One region of the Saccharothrix sp. 6-C genome, then DNA from elsewhere that is predicted to be linked to it. Evidence: riboswitches for the same ligand, from Rfam matches in the RefSeq annotation. Region 1 holds a riboswitch; the other holds the start of a gene.
The links. Region 1 has a riboswitch for glycine ahead of gcvP (aminomethyl-transferring glycine dehydrogenase). Riboswitches for the same ligand answer to the same signal wherever they lie in the genome.

Region 1 (8,101 bases):
CCTCCTGGCCGCCCACGAGTTCGGCCACGACTGGTACGGCCACTCGTCCTACCAGTGCGCCGGCTGGGGCAGCCCCGCCGAGGTGATGGCGCCGACCATCTGCAACTTCAACGGCGCCACCGCGTCCGTCGGGTAACCGGTCACCGGGACGGGGGAGCCGCTCGGGCCTCCCCCGTCCCGGGGTCGCGCGGTCACCGCCGGTAGACGGCGGCCATCGCGGCGATCCTGGCGATGACGCGCTCGCGCAGCTGCGGCGGTTCCAGCACGTCCACCTCGGGACCGAGGCGGAGCAGGTCCACCAGCGCGTGCTCCAGCGACTCGACCGGCACCCGGACCGTCGTCCACTCGCCTTCGGGTTCGACGTCGTCGAGTTCGCGCGCCGCGACGAGGCCGAGCAGCACCCGGGCGCTCTTGAGGCCGTTCGGCGTCATCCGGACCGTCACCCGCATCGGGTACATGCGCTCCTCGAACCGCTCCGACCAGTCGGCCCAGTACCCGGCCAGGTCGAACCCCTCCGGGCGGTCGAACGACTCGTCGAGCGCGGTCAGCTCCAGCACCCGGGAGACCCGGTAGGTGCGCAGGCCGTCGGTCCGGGCGACGAGGTACCAGGTGCCCGCCTTGAGCACGAGCCCGAGCGGCTCCACCGTCCGCTCCACCTCGACCTGGGCCCACCGCACGTACCGGATCCGCAGCCGCCGCTGCTGCCACACCGCCTCCGCGATCCCCGCCACGTGCGGCGTCCCCTCGGCGCCGCGGAACCAGCCGGGCGCGTCCAGGTGGAACCTCTCCCGGATCCGCGCGGCCCGCGACCGCAGCTCCGGCGGGAGGGCGGCGAGCACCTTGAGCTGCGCCGCCGCCACCACCGCGCCCAACCCCAGCTCCGCCGCCGGGCCGGGCAGGCCGGCCAGGAACAGCGAGTCGGCCTCCTCGGTGGTCAGCCCGGTGAGCCGGGTGCGGTAGCCGTCGACGAGCTGGTAGCCACCCGCCGGGCCGCGGTCGGCGTACACGGGCACGCCGGACGCGCCCAGCGCCTCCACGTCGCGGTAGACGGTCCGGACCGAGACCTCCAACTCGTCCGCCAACTCCCGCGCCGTCATCCGGCCGCGCGACTGGAGCAGCAGGAGCAGGGACAACAACCGGCTGGCACGCATCGCCCCATCCTGACAGGAGCTGTCAGGTACGCCCGGCAAGCTGACTCCCATGAGCACCGCACAGGCCAACGCCGAGATGAAGAGCTGGGACGAGCACACGTGGGACGGCAGGCGCCACGACGAGGTCACCGGCCCGAAGCAGACGGTCGGCGGCATGACCACCGCCTACACCGGTGACCTGGAAGCCGCGGGCGACCTGCGCTTCGTCATGTCCTACACCGACGACGGCTCCTGCGCCTCCACCGGCTACGAGGTCGTCACGGGCACCTTGAACGGCCGCGAGGGCAGCTTCGTCCTGCACCACACCGGCGGCTACCGCGACGGCGTCGCCACCGGCACGTTCACCGTCACCTCCGCCACCGGCGACCTCACCGGCCTCACGGGCACGGGCCGGCTCACGTGGCCGCAGGGCGAGCCGGGCCGGTTCGAACTGGACTACGAGCTGCGCTGACCACCGAGCAGGTCCCACGGCTGCCCGGTCCTCCCGGCCGCCACGGCGAGGACCAGCCGCTCGCGGACCAGCACGGACAGACCGCTCCCGCGGTCGGTCCCGCGGTCCGCGAGCGCGGAAGCGGTCCGCAGCCCCTCCACCGGGCCGACCGGACGCTCCAGCACACCGAGGAACAGCGCTCCGGGCTCTCCCGCGAGGAGGTCGGAGGGCGCCCAACCACCGCGCAACGGCCGGTCCGCGACGCGGATGCCGGTCGGTGGCGCGCTGCGGTACAACTGCTCCTCGACCCGCGCCCGAGTGGTGAGCACCTGCTCGAAGAGGTACTCGGTGTCGCCGTCTCCCGACCGCCGATCACCCGGCGACCCGACCGCCGGTGCTTCCGCCTCCCCGTCCCGCCGGTCGGTGAAGTCGAGCGGGAGCCGCTGCTCCGAACCGGCCTTGCGGTAGACGTCGACGGTGACGTCCGTGCCGGCGAGGTAGCACCAGGTCATCACCAACGGGTGATCGCCGTGGGCCTGCGCCCACGGCAACAGCGCGTTCAGGCGATCCCACGGTTCCTTCGTCACGCTGACCGGCCGTCGTTCCGTCCGCCCGCGCGCCTCACCGGCGAGCCACTGGCCCTTCAAGGCGAACAGGAGGTCGGGCCGCACCCCGGAGCGGGCGAACCGCCCCGCCGACGTGGCGGGCAAGGCGTCGAAGTCGTACAGCGGCCCGAACCGGCTGATGCCCTCCGTGTTCCGGACGCGTTCGGTCAGCATCCCCAAGCCCACGGCCTCGGTCACGAACGACTTGATGCGGCGCGCGCTCGACCTGAACTCATCGGCGCGCAGCACGAAGGCGCCGGCGGTCGTGGTCCTCAGGTACGAGGTGACCAACGCCAGCTCCAGCAGGCGAGTGCCGTGCTTGACCGCGTGCGGAGCCGCCGGAGCGAGCGCGTTGACCTCGAGAGCCTGCAACAGGTCGACGTCGACCGGGCCGGCTCCGTCCTCCCGGACGATGTCCTCGACCTTCGGCGTCCCACTGGACGAGTGGCCCACCAGGTAGACGTGATCACGAACGGTCACCAGGCTCATCCGGCGGACTCTAACCAACCCCGGTCCGCCGGTCGCGGACCGGGACGGCGGGCCACCACCTTTCGGTCGGTGGCCCGCCACGCGTCCTCGGTCAGCCGCCGTAGGCCGAGACCGGCGGGCAGGAGCAGACCAGGTTGCGGTCGCCCTTGGCGCCGTCGATGCGACGCACCGGCGGCCAGATCTTCGGCGCCGAGGCGCCCGCCGGGAACACCGCCACCTCGCGGCTGTACGGGTGGTCCCACTCGGTCGCGATGCAGGCCGCCGTGTGCGGCGCGTTGCGCAGCGGGTTGTCGTCCGCCGGCCACTCGCCCGAGCCGACGCGGTCGATCTCGTGCCGGATCGCGATCATCGCGTCGATGAACCGGTCGATCTCGGCCAGGTCCTCGCTCTCCGTCGGCTCCACCATGAGCGTGCCCGCCACCGGGAACGACATGGTCGGCGCGTGCAGCCCGTAGTCGGCCAGCCGCTTCGCCACGTCGTCCACCGTCACACCGGTCGCCTTGGTGATCGGCCGCAGGTCGAGGATGCACTCGTGGGCCACGAAACCGCCCTCGCCGGTGTAGAGCACGGGGAAGTGCTCGTCCAACCGGCGCGCCACGTAGTTCGCCGCCGCCACCGCGGTCAACGTCGCCCGCCGCAGCCCGTCGCCGCCCATCATCCGCACGTACGCCCACGAGATCGGCAGGATCGACGCCGAACCCCACGGCGCGGCGCTGATCGGGCCGACACCGGTCGCCGGGCCGGCCGCCGGCTGGAGCGGGTGGTTCGGCAGGAACGGCGCCAGGTGCGAGCGCACGCCGATCGGCCCGACGCCCGGGCCACCGCCGCCGTGCGGGATGCAGAACGTCTTGTGCAGGTTCAGGTGCGACACGTCCGACCCGAACTTGCCGTACCGCGCCAGGCCGATCAGCGCGTTGAGGTTCGCGCCGTCCACGTACACCTGGCCGCCCGCGTCGTGCACCAGCCCGCACACCTCGCGCACGGTGTCCTCGTACACGCCGTGCGTCGACGGGTAGGTGATCATGATCGCGGCCAGCGAGTCGCGGTGCGCGTCGATCGTCGAACGCAGGTGCTCGACGTCCACGTTGCCGCGGTCGTCGCACTTGACGACCACGACCCGCATCCCGGCCATCACGGCGGAAGCGGCGTTGGTGCCGTGCGCGCTCGACGGGATCAGGCACACGTCGCGGTGCGAGTCGCCGTTGGCCAGGTGGTAGGCGCGGATCGCCAGCAGCCCCGCGAACTCGCCCTGGCTGCCCGCGTTGGGCTGCAACGACACCGCGTCGTAGCCGGTCACCTCGGCCAGCCACCGCTCCAGGTCCGCGACGATCGTCAGCAGGCCGGCGGCGTCCGACGCGGGCGCGAACGGGTGCAGGTCGGCGAACTCCGGCCACGTCACGGGCTCCATCTCGGCCGTGGCGTTGAGCTTCATCGTGCACGAGCCCAGCGGGATCATGCTGCGGTCCAGCGCCACGTCCTTGTCCGACAGCGCGCGCAGGTAGCGCAGCAGCGCGGTCTCGGAGCGGTGCGCGTGGAACACCGGGTGGGTCAGGTAGTCGCTGGTGCGGCGCAGGTCGGCGGGGATGCCGTCGGCGGTGTCGGCGTCCAGGCCGTCCACGTCGCCGACCGTCACGCCGAACGCCTGCCACACCGCGACGAGGTGCTCGCGCGTGGTGGTCTCGTCGCACGCGATCGACACCACGTCCTCGTCGACCTGCCACAGGTTCACGCCGAGGTCGCGGGCGGCGGAGACGACGGCGGCGGCGCGGCCCTCCACACGGGCGCGCACGGTGTCGAAGAACTCGCCGTGCACGACCTCGACGCCGCCCTCCAGCAGCCCGGCGGCCAGCACGGTCGCCATCCGGTGGGCGCGGGTCGCGATGGCCTTCAGCCCTTCCGGGCCGTGGTACACCGCGTACATCGACGCGATCACCGCGAGCAGCACCTGCGCGGTGCAGATGTTGCTGGTCGCCTTCTCCCGGCGGATGTGCTGCTCACGCGTCTGCAGCGCGAGGCGGTAGGCGAGCGAGCCGTCGGCGTCCACGGACACGCCGACGAGCCGGCCGGGGAGCTGCCGCTCCAAGCCCTGGCGCACGGCCATGTACCCCGCGTGCGGCCCGCCGAACCCGATCGGCACGCCGAACCTCTGCGTGGTGCCGATGACCACGTCCGCGCCGATCTCGCCCGGGGGGCGCAGCAGCGTCAACGCCAGCAGGTCGGCGGCGACGACGGCCTGCGCGCCGGCCTTGTGGATCTCCTCGACGACCGCCGCGTGGTCGCGCACCACGCCGGACGCGCCGGGGTAGGACAGCAGCACGCCGAAGAAGTCGCCGCCGAGGCCGAGGCCCTCGATGCCCTGCGACAGGTCCGCGGTGACGATCTCGATCCCCAGCGGCTCGGCACGCGTCTCGATGACGGCCAGCGTCTGCGGCAGCGTGTCGGCGTCCACCACGAACTTGGTCGACTTCGACCGTCCCGCGCGGCGGACCAGCGTCATCGCCTCGGCGGCGGCGGTGGACTCGTCCAGCATCGACGCGTTGGCCAGCGGCAGACCGGTCAGGTCGGCGACCATCGTCTGGAAGTTGAGCAGCGCTTCGAGGCGGCCCTGGGAGATCTCCGGCTGGTACGGCGTGTACGCCGTGTACCAGGCGGGGCTCTCCAGCACGTTGCGGCGGATCACCGGCGGCGTGGTGGTGCCGTAGTAGCCGAGCCCGATCATCTGCGTCATCGGGCGGTTGCGCGCGGCGAGGGCGCGCAGCTCGGCCAGCGCCTCGGTCTCGGTGGCGGGCGCGGGCAGGTCCAGCACCAGGTCGCGCTCCCGGATCGACTCGGGGACGGCGTGCTGCGCCAGTTCCTCCAGCGAGCCGACGCCGATCACGTCGAGGATGCGGGCCAGCTCGGCGGGCCGCGGGCCCACGTGCCGGTCGGCGAACGGGGTGCCGTGCTCGAGTGCGGCGAGGGGGATGCGGTCCTGCGTCATCGGTGCTGGCCTCCAGGGCTCCGGACAGACTTCTGCCGTTGCCCTCCCCCTCTGTCTTCTGCCCGGCGTCGGGCGCCTGAGAGCTTCACCCGGCTGTCGGGTTTGCACCGTCGGCGGGGTCGGTCGGTGGTGGCCGACCCGCTTTCCAGAGGCGTCTCACCCGCACGGTCCTTGCGCCTGAGAGGTTCCGGGGAGGATTTGCTCCTTCGGCGCCGAGACTGGCTCGGACTCTCCCGCACGGGATAAAGCGACTACGCGCGAAATCGTACCCGGCAGGTGGGTGAACGGCACCGCCGGCGCGACGCGGATCTCACCGCGTGGCGCCGCTCGTCACCTGCCCGCCGGCAGGCCCGGTCAGCCGATGGCCCTGGTCCGGCGGCGACGGGACAGCTCGTCGTTGGCCGGCTCCACGATCTCCGCGCCGTCCGCCCGTTCGGCGGGGAAGTCGTGGATCGTGCCGCTGATCTCCCGCATCGCGCCGGAGACGGCGATCCCGAACACCCCCTGGCCGCCCTGGAGCAGGTCGACCACCTCTTCCGGCGACGTGCACTCGTAGACGGTGGTGCCGTCGCTGAACAGCGTGATCCGGGCCAGGTCCTGCACGCCGCGGCGACGCAGGTGGTCGACCGCGACCCGGATGTTCTGCAACGAGACACCGGTGTCCAGCAGCCGCTTGACGACCTTGAGGACCAGGATGTCCTTGAACGAGTAGAGCCGTTGGCTGCCGGAGCCCTGGGCACTCCTTATCGTCGGGTTGACCAGCCCCGTGCGCGCCCAGTAGTCCAGCTGGCGGTAGGTGATGCCCGCGATCTGGCACGCGGCGGGGCCGCGGTACCCGACCAGTTCGTCCGGCAGCGAGGAGTCCGGGAACAGCTCACCCTGTTCGCCGGATCCGGCCCGGATGGGCGCTTCCTCGACCACGCCTGCCTCCCCTCGGTCCGGTCACGACGACCGGCGACCAACGTGAAGCCGCCGCGGTGTCCGAATCACACCGTGGCAATTCACCTGAGTTCGACGGTAAGACCGCCTAGGGGGCAGGTCAACGCGACGCGCGGGACGTGTCTGACCTCAACGTGAGGTTGAGGTTGAGAGAGTCGGCCGTCGTAAGCCATTCGGGTGACGTTTAGTGATCGTTTAGCCGATCAAGGTTGACGTTGTGTAACCCAGCCGCGTGACCCTCGGAGGGATCACGTGGACCCGATCCACAACGGACCGCACACGCCCGCGAGACGCCGTTCACGGCTCGGGACCGCACGGCTCGGCCCTTCACGACACCGCCCGACCCCATCGGTCCTGTCAAGCACCCGACCCGCTTGTCCCCAGCCGGGCGTGACGCCACCGAGAGGCCGATCCCCGGGTGCGCGGAGCGGACGGACGCGGTCGCAGGGGCCGGCGGGCATGCGGGACTCCGGACCCCCGGACCGCGGCCACCGATCGACCTGGAGCGGGGCCCGGACCCGGACCCGGGTGGACGGACGCTGAACTACGTGTCCGCGCCGCGGAAGTCCTCGGGCGAGACGGAGTCGAGGAACTCGCGGAACTTCTCGACCTCGTCCTCCTGCTCGTCCGGGATGATGAGGCCGGCTTCCGCCAGCACCGACTCCTCCGCGTGGATCGGCACGCCGATCCTCAGCGCCAGCGCCACCGAGTCGCTCGGCCGCGCGGACACCCGGATGTCGCCGTCGAAGACCAGCTCGGCGAAGTACGTGCCTTCTTGCAGGTCCGTGATCCGCACCTGCTCCAACTGCCGGCCGAGTGCCCCGATGACGTCCTTGAGCAGGTCGTGCGTCAACGGCCGGGCAGGACGGACACCTTGCTGCTCCAACGCGATCGCCGTGGCCTCGACCGATCCGATCCAGATCGGCAGGTACCGTTCGCCCTCGGTTTCGCGCAGCAGCAGGATCGGCTGGTTGGCGGGCAGTTCCACCCGCACGCCGACGACGCGCATTTCGCTCATCGGGTCTCGCCTCCCTCAGCGCGCTGAAATTCTGGCGTCCCCGCTACCAACGAGGATCCCCCACGTACTCTTTCGACGCTACCCGCCAAGCGGGCCCTGTGCGCAACCGCCCGCCCGCTTCCGATCACGATGCGGACACGCGTTCACCTCGGCGAAACCGGGCGTCCGACGACGTCACGCAGGCCCACCTTCACCAAGAGTGTGTGCAGCGTTACGGACAGCGCCGCCAACTCCCGCACGACCTCGTCACGTTCGCGCGGTTGGCGCCCCGCGCCGACGACCTGCTCCACCAGCCCGACCTCGCGGTCGGCCGCGGCGCGGAACGGGCGCAGGTGGCGCGCCTCCAGCCCGTGCTCGGCCATCGCCCGCACGGTGGACGCGATCTGCACCGCCTCGTGGTCGTAGAACCCGCCCGCACCCGGCCTGATCAGGCCGTGCTGCTCCAGGTCCGCCAACACGCCCGGCTCGATGCCCGCTCGCGCCAGCAGG
Region 2 (8,101 bases), 340 kb from region 1:
CCGACGAAACCGCATCGCCATCGCCGTCGCGGGTGGCCTGGCCGCCGTGCTCGCGCTGGTCGTGTGGACTTCCAGCGCCACCGGCCTGCAGGGCCGGACGGTCGCGCAGACCGAGCAGGTCGGCGCCGCGGCCCAGGGCGACTACGGCGACGTTCAGGAGCCCCTGGCCCCTCCGACCAGCGAGGAGGCGGCGCCCGTCGAGGAGCCCGCCGCCGACGCGCCGGAGGGCCAGGCCGCGCCCGCGCCGTCCGGCCCGCAGGTCACGCTGGTCGGCAAGAGCGTGCCCAAGATGGGCGAGGTCGTGCAGGACGGCGACGGCCGCACGCTGTACCGGTTCGACAAGGACACGCCGGACCCGGCGAAGTCCAACTGCGAGGGTCAGTGCGCCGTGACGTGGCCTCCCGTGCTGTCCGACGGCACGCCGCAGCTCCAGGGCGTCGACCCGGCGCTCGTGTCGACCGTGAAGCGGGCCGACGGGACCGAGCAGGTGACGCTCGACGGCTGGCCGCTCTACACGTACGCGAAGGACGAGGCGCCGGGCCAGTGGAAGGGCCAGGGCGTGGGCGGCACGTGGTTCGTGGTGCGGCCCGACGGCAAGCGCAACGTCGAGTGCCTGCCGCCGGGGGTGACGCCACCCGCCGCCTAGTCCACTGTGTCCGGTCCCCTGTGCCCGGTCCCCTGCGCCACGCCCTGATCCCCCGGCCCGGGGTTGGCCGGGGGATCAGGGCGTCCCGCAGCGGGTGCCGCCGATGCCGCTGACCAGGCGCGATGGAAGAAGTCGGAAAACTTCCGCGGAGGATGTCGAGAACCGGTGACCGGCTCCGTCCCAGGGGTGTGAGCGACCAGAATGGGGTCGCACCGGCACCGAGGAGAACCACGATGGCCAAGTACCTGCTGCTCAAGCACTACCGCGGCGCCCCGTCGGCGGTCAACGACGTCCCCATGGACCAGTGGACCCCGCAGGAGATCACCGACCACGTGCGGTACATGAGCGACTTCGCGGCCAGGCTGGAGGAGACCGGCGAGTACGTCGACGGCCAGGCGCTCGCACCCGAGGGGACGTTCGTCCGGTACGACGGCGAGGGCCGCCCGCCGGTCACCGACGGTCCGTTCGCCGAGACCAAGGACCTCATCGCCGGGTGGATGGTGATCGACGTCGACAGCTACGAGCGGGCCGTCGAGCTGGCCGGCGAGCTGTCGGCCGCCCCCGGCGCCGGCGGCAGGCCGATCCACGAGTGGCTCGAGCTGCGCCCGTTCCTGTCCGCGCACCAGGCCACCGCGGAGTGACGTCCGGAATGGACGCGCTCCTGCTCCGGAGCCTCACGCCGGGCGTGCTCGGTGTCCTCGTCCGCCGCGGAGCCGACTTCGCGGCGGCCGAGGACGCCGTGCAGGACGCGCTGGTGGAGGCGGTCCGCGCCTGGCCGGACGACCCGCCCCGGGACCCGAAGGGCTGGCTCGTCACGGTGGCGTGGCGCCGGTTCCTCGACGCGAGCCGCGCGGACGCCGCCCGGCGCCGGCGCGAGGACGTCCTCGACGAGGAACCGGCGCCGGGGCCGGTGTCCACGGTGGACGACACGCTCCAGCTCTACTTCCTGTGCGCCCACCCGTCCCTGACGCCGTCGTCGGCGGTCGCGCTCACGCTGCGCGCCGTCGGCGGGCTGACCACCCGCCAGATCGCCCGGGCGTACCTGGTGCCGGAGGCGACCATGGCGCAGCGGATCAGCCGGGCCAAGCGCACCGTCGCGGGCGTGCGGTTCGACCAGCCCGGCGACATCGCCACCGTGCTGCGGGTCCTGTACCTGGTCTTCAACGAGGGCTACTCGGGCGACGTCGACCTGGCCGTCGAGGCCATCCGGCTCACCCGGCAGCTCGCGGCGGCGATCGACCACCCGGAGGTGGCGGGGTTGCTCGCCCTCATGCTGCTGCACCACGCCCGGCGCGCGGCCCGGACCGCGCCGGACGGCAGCCTGGTGCCGCTCGCCGAGCAGGACCGCGGCCGGTGGGACACCGGGGCGATCGCCGAGGGCGTCGCGATCCTCCAGGCGGCGCTGTCCCGCGACCGGCTGGGCGAGTTCCAGGCGCAGGCCGCCATCGCGGCGCTGCACGCCGACGCGCGGACCGCCGAGGAGACCGACTGGGTGCAGATCGTCGAGTGGTACGACGAGCTGGCCGGCCTGACCGACAGCCCCGTCGTCCGGCTCAACCGCGCGGTCGCCGTGGGCGAGGCCGACGGGCCGCGCGCCGGGTTGGCGGCGCTCGCGGCCCTGGACGACTCGCTGCCCAGGTACACCGCGGTGGCGGCGTACCTGCGCGAACGCGACGGCGACCTCGACACGGCGGCCCGGCTGTACGCCGAGGCGGCCCGCCGGGCGACCAACCTCGCCGAAGTCGCCCACCTGACCCGTCAGGCGGCCCGGCTCAACGGCCGCCGGTCCCGCTGACGGGCGAAGGGCTCAGACGATGCGGACGGCGTCGGCGAAGTCCAGGCGCGGGTTGCGCGGGTGGGTGCCGGTGTGGTCCGGGTGTCCGATGTTGACGATCACCAGGGGCAGCTGCCCGGTGTCGGCGAAGAACTCGCCGCGCACGCCTTCCGCGTCGAAGCCGCTCATCGGTCCCGCGGCCAGCCCGGCCGCGCGGACGCCGACGATGAAGTAGCCGACCTGGAGCAGCGCGCTGGTCTTGGCCGCCTCGGTGCGCGCCGCGTCGTCCGCGAACGCCGCCTTCGCGCCCGGGAAGTGCGGGAACGTGGTGGCCAGGTGCTCGTGGAAGTCGGTGTCGGCGGCCAGGATCGCGGTCACCGGCGCGGCGACGGTCTTGGCCCGGTTGCCCTCGGCCATGTGCGGCGCGAGGCGCGCCTTGGCGTCCTCGCCGCGGACGAACAGCACGCGCAGCGGCTGGCTGTTCATCGCCGTCGGACCCCACTTCACGAGGTCGTAGACGGCGCGGAGCTGCTCGTCGGTCACCGGCTCGTCGGTGAACGCGTTCGCCGTGCGGGCCTCGCGGAACAGCAGGTCCTGTGCGTCGCGCGGCAGTGCCAGCGCGTCGAGGGTCGCGGTCATGGTGCCTCTTTCGGTTGTCCCGTACGCGGGTTGCGCACGGGACAACCTCCAGTATTGGCGAGCTATTTCGTGTCGTCGTTCACAGGGTCGGGTACAGCGGGTGCTTCGCGGCCAGCACCTCGACCCGCGACCGCAGCTCCGCCAGGTCCGGCGAGGACCCCAGCGCCGCCGCGATCACGTCCGACACCTCGGCGAAGTCGGCCGCGCCGAACCCGCGCGTGGCCAGCGCCGGCGTGCCGATGCGCAGGCCGGAGGTCACCATCGGCGGGCGCGGGTCGTTCGGCACCGCGTTGCGGTTGACCGTGATGCCCACCTCGTGCAGCCGGTCCTCGGCCTGCTTGCCGTCCAGTTCGGACCCCACCAGGTCCACCAGCACGAGGTGCACGTCCGTGCCGCCGGTGAGCACCTTCACACCCGCCGCCGCCGCGTCGGGCTGGGACAGCCGCTCGGCGAGGATCTTCGCGCCCTCGACCGTGCGCCGCTGGCGGTCGGCGAACTCGGGCGACGCGGCGTGCTTGAACGCCACCGCCTTGCCCGCGATCACGTGCTCCAGCGGGCCGCCCTGCTGGCCGGGGAACACCGCCGAGTTGATCTTCTTCGCCAGGTCGGCCTCGTTGGTCAGGATCACGCCGCCGCGGGGGCCGCCGAGGGTCTTGTGCGTGGTCGTGGTCACCACGTGCGCGTGCGGCACGGGGCTCGGGTGCAGGCCCGCCGCCACCAGGCCGGCGAAGTGCGCCATGTCGACCATCAGGTACGCGCCCACCGAGTCGGCGATCCGGCGGAACTCGGCGAAGTCCAACTGGCGCGGGTACGCCGACCAGCCGGCCACGATCAGCTTCGGCTTGTGCTCGGTCGCCAGCCGCTCCACCTCGGCCATGTCGACCCGGCCGTCGGAGTCCGACACGTGGTAGGGCACCACGTGGTAGAGCTTGCCGGAGAAGTTGATCCGCATGCCGTGGGTGAGGTGGCCGCCGTGCGCGAGGTCGAGGCCCAGGATCGTGTCCCCCGGCTGGAGCAGGGCGAACATCGCGCACGCGTTGGCCTGCGCGCCCGAGTGCGGCTGCACGTTCGCGAAGCCCGCGCCGAACAGCGCCTTGACCCGCTCGATCGCCAGCCGCTCGATCACGTCGACGTTCTCGCAGCCGCCGTAGTAGCGGCGGCCCGGGTAGCCCTCGGCGTACTTGTTCGTCAGCACCGACCCCTGCGCCTGGAGCACCGACACCGGCGTGAAGTTCTCCGAGGCGATCATCTCCAGCGTGCTCTGCTGCCGGTGCAGCTCGGCGGCGACGGCGTCCGCGACCTCCGGGTCGAACTCCGCGAGGGAGGTGTTGAAGTGCTCGGACATGTGTGGGGTCTCCCTTACGAGGTGCGCTTGTAGAAGGGCAGTGCGACGACTTCGACCGGCTCGTGCCTGCCGCGGACGTCCACCGAGAGCCGCGTGCCCGGCTCGGTGTTGCCGACGGTGACGTACGCCATCGCCACCGAGTAGCCCAGGGTCGGCGACAACGCGCCGCTGGTCACCTCGCCGATCCGGGCGCCGGAGGCGTCCAGCACCGGGTAGCCGTGCCGCGGCGCGCGGCGCGAGGCGGTCTTCAGGCCGACCAGCACCTGCTCGGCGCCCCGCTCGGCGACGGCGGCCAGCGCCTCGCGGCCGACGAAGTCACCCGGCTTGTCCAGCTTCACCACCCGGCCCAGGTTCGCCTGGAACGGCGTGCGGTCGCGGCCCAGCTCGTTGCCGTACAGCGGCATGCCCGCCTCCAGCCGCAGCGTGTCGCGGCAGCCGAGGCCGGCGGGCTTGAGGTCGTGCGGCGCGCCCGCCTCGAGCAGGGCCTGCCAGACGTGCGCGGCGTCGTCCGGGGCGACGAACAGCTCGAAGCCGTCCTCGCCGGTGTAGCCGGTGCGGGCCAGCAGCACGGGCTTGCCGGCGACCTCGGTCGGGTACGACGCGTAGTACTTCACCGCGGCCAGGTCGGTCGGTGTGAGGCCGGCGAGGATGGCGGTGGCCTTCGGGCCCTGCACGGCGAGCAGCGCGTAGTCGGTCGAGGCGTCCGTGACGGTCGCGTCGAAGCCCTCGGCCCGCTCGACCAGGGCCGCGTGCACGACGGCGGCGTTGGAGGCGTTGGCCACGACGAGGTACTCGTCGTGGCCGGCCGACGTGCGTCCCCCGGCGGTGGGCGCGGAGGGGTCGAGGCGGTACACGATCAGGTCGTCGATCACCCCGCCGTCGGCCTCGCAGATCATCGTGTAGCGGGCGCGGCCGACGCCGATCGCGGACGCGTGGCCGACCAGGGCGTGGTCCAGCGCGGCGCCCGCCTCCGGGCCGGTGAGCAGGATCTCACCCATGTGGGTCAGGTCGAACAGGCCCGCCGACGTGCGCACCGCGTGGTGCTCGGCCAGCTCGCTGTCGTAGCGCAGCGGCATCCGCCAGCCCGCGAAGTCGGTGAACATGGCCCCCAACGCCTCGTGTTCGGCGTGCAGGGGCGTGCGGCGGCTTTCCATCAGGCGGGCCCTCCCTGGGTGCGGACATGCCGATGGGCCGACCGGTCGGGTCGACGGGCGGGCACGTCCGAGAGATTCACGAGCGAAAGGATGACACGGTCCACCGGAGACTCCTCGTCGAGTGAGCCTCCCCCTCTGCCATGAGCCTGAGAGCTTCGCCACCGGGTGAGGGCGGCTTGCACCGTGGGCGAGGCGCACCGGGTGCGCCTGCTTTCCAGAGTTGCCTTCGTCGCGCGGTACCTGGGCCTGAGAGATTCCGGGGAGGAGTTGCTCCTTCGGCGCCCCGCTCGGGGACTCTCCCGCGCGACATCGACGGCCGTGTTCAGTTGGTACCGCCAGACGCTAGGGGTGCCCGGCGGGCGGGGTCAAGCCCGGTCACAGGCTCTTCTCGGCCCGGACGCTCTCGACCACCTTGCGCTCGGCGTAGAACGACACGAACGGGATCGTGCCCGCGAGCAGCACCAGCACCGTGCCCTTGATCGACCAGCGGGACTTGAGCGCGAGGTCGACGGTGAGCACCAGGTACACCGCGTAGAGGAAGCCGTGGATGGGGCCGATGACCTGCACCATGCCCGCGTTGCCGCCCGCGTACTTGGCGATCATGCCGACCACGAGCAGCAGCAGGCCGACACCGACCACGTAAGCCATGAACCGGAACCTGGTCAACGCGCCGCTCATCGCCCTACCTTCGCTCACCGCTGGTCCCGCGCGTTGAGTTCGGCGAGCATGCGGTTGTAGGCCGCGAGCTCTTCGTCCTCGTCGTCCCGCACGGGCGCTCTGACGGGCTCAACGGTAACGACCGGCCGCGACGGCGCGGCCACCGGCTCCGGCGCGGCCTCGTCGGCGGCCTCGGCCCGGCGGCGGGCGTCCAGCCTGCGGATGCGCCACACCATGAACGCGGGGAAGAGGCCGAACAGCGGCCACTGGAACACGTAACCCAGGTTCTGGAACGTGCCGCCGGCCTGGGAGAACCGGTCCCACTGCCAGTAGGCCAGGCCGCAGCACACGACCAGCGACGCCAGGCAGACGGCCCCGATGGCCAGGCGCTGGGGGGTGATGAGGCCTCGCACGCCTCAAGAGTACTTCGCACGGGGCTGGGGCTCCCCGCACGGGAGCCCGCACCCTCCACGGTGAGGGCTCCTCGACCTCAGGAGCCCGCCCCGACTCGTCGGACCTAGGCCACGCCGTCCCGGCGTTGCCTCTGCAACCTGGCCACGCACCAGGCCGCCGCGCTACCCCGACGCAGGTGCTGGAGCACCGTCATCGGGCCGAGGCGACGACCGAGGTCGGCGGGCGAGAGCCCGGCCGCCCGGTAGTCGAGAGCGCGCTGGTCCAGCGGGCTGATGCCCGCGTCCCACCACTGCTCCGCCTCGGACAGGTCGCCCACCAGCTGCCAGTAGCTGGCGGCCGCGGCGAGCAGGGGCTCGGGCACCTCGGGCGCCCGCTTCCGCATCGCCGCCACGTACGCCGGATCCGCGGACTCGACCTTCACCAGGCCGCGGGGACCGCCATTCGCCCGCTGCACCGGGATCCCCGGCGCGGACGGCGGCGCTTCCGCGAGCCACGCGTCCTTGATCCGGTTCACCTCCTGCAGCTCGGCGTCGTCCGAGCGCTCAGCCGCCCACTGCCGCAACAGCTCGTCGACTCCGGAGTCCTCGACCATTCTGCCTCCTCATCGGTCGAAGATCAGCCAATGCGACGCACCGTATTAGCGGGTACCGACAACCGCTAGACCCTGGTTTGTCAAAAACCCTGTTACCAGGGCGTTATAGCCCTCATTCCACCCGTACGGTGCAACGTTCGAGGGCCGTGGTCACCGATCGTGACCGCATTGAGCGGAGTTCGCGGGGCTGCCGCGCGTCCCCTAGGCGAAGAGGCTGCGAACGAAGGTGATGATCGACTCGGCGCCGGACTGGAGCCACCCGACCGCGGTCCGCACCGCTTCGGCGGACTCGTTCGGCTGGGTGATCAGGAGGAACAGCACCAGCGCGACCGCCGCCAGCGTCACCACCTTCTTGACGTTCACTGATCGGTCTCCGTCCGTCCGACTGGGAGGTGCGGCCGTGCGCCGCACCGGTCGTGTCAACGGCCATGGTCCCTCATTCACCCGGATGATGACGATCGAACCCGCCGCCGTCCCTCGACCGGTCGCACGAACACCACGCAACCACGCCTGAGGGACCCCGAGCGTCACCCGAACGGACGATCAAGGGGACCAGTGGTCCCGCCGATCACCAAGGTACGGGCCACTCGCCCACCCCCTGGCACGGACACCGAGGTTCTTCAGACACTGCCACCTCTGCACAGCCCATCACCTGATTGCGCCGAAGCACGCACCGAGCGTGACAAAGGTCGATGACGGCTGCCTCTCATTTCCGTTACCCCTTCAGGTGATTTCGCGCGCCTTTTTCCTTGCTCGATCGGGTCATCACCCGATCACGCCGGACGCCCGCAGCGCGGCGATCTCGTCCTCGCCCAGCCCCAGCCCGGTCAGCACCTCGGCGGTGTGCTCGCCGACCGCGGGCGGCGGGGTCGGCGTGGCC

Region 2: another riboswitch for glycine. It lies ahead of gcvT (glycine cleavage system aminomethyltransferase GcvT); the one in region 1 lies ahead of gcvP (aminomethyl-transferring glycine dehydrogenase).

Annotation. Positions count from the first base shown of each region.
Region 1 is NZ_CP064192.1:6,317,004-6,325,104, forward strand. Features, by position in the region: gene IOD16_RS26450 (hypothetical protein) at 1-136, shown strand, start outside; gene IOD16_RS26455 (helix-turn-helix transcriptional regulator) at 192-1,151, opposite strand; gene IOD16_RS26460 (DUF3224 domain-containing protein) at 1,201-1,602, shown strand; gene IOD16_RS26465 (hypothetical protein) at 1,587-2,675, opposite strand; gene gcvP (aminomethyl-transferring glycine dehydrogenase) at 2,767-5,655, opposite strand; glycine riboswitch at 5,811-5,901, opposite strand; gene IOD16_RS26475 (MerR family transcriptional regulator) at 6,010-6,576, opposite strand; gene IOD16_RS26480 (bifunctional nuclease family protein) at 7,139-7,612, opposite strand; gene ftsR (transcriptional regulator FtsR) at 7,756-8,101, opposite strand, start outside.
Region 2 is NZ_CP064192.1:6,652,594-6,660,694, forward strand. Features, by position in the region: gene IOD16_RS28035 (hypothetical protein) at 1-646, shown strand, start outside; gene IOD16_RS28040 (YciI family protein) at 880-1,287, shown strand; gene IOD16_RS28045 (RNA polymerase sigma factor) at 1,296-2,441, shown strand; gene IOD16_RS28050 (malonic semialdehyde reductase) at 2,454-3,059, opposite strand; gene glyA (serine hydroxymethyltransferase) at 3,139-4,404, opposite strand; gene gcvT (glycine cleavage system aminomethyltransferase GcvT) at 4,419-5,561, opposite strand; glycine riboswitch at 5,687-5,781, opposite strand; glycine riboswitch at 5,783-5,870, opposite strand; gene IOD16_RS28065 (DUF3817 domain-containing protein) at 5,934-6,236, opposite strand; gene IOD16_RS28070 (hypothetical protein) at 6,251-6,628, opposite strand; gene IOD16_RS28075 (helix-turn-helix transcriptional regulator) at 6,733-7,221, opposite strand; gene IOD16_RS28080 (hypothetical protein) at 7,423-7,584, opposite strand; gene IOD16_RS28085 (CaiB/BaiF CoA transferase family protein) at 7,987-8,101, opposite strand, start outside.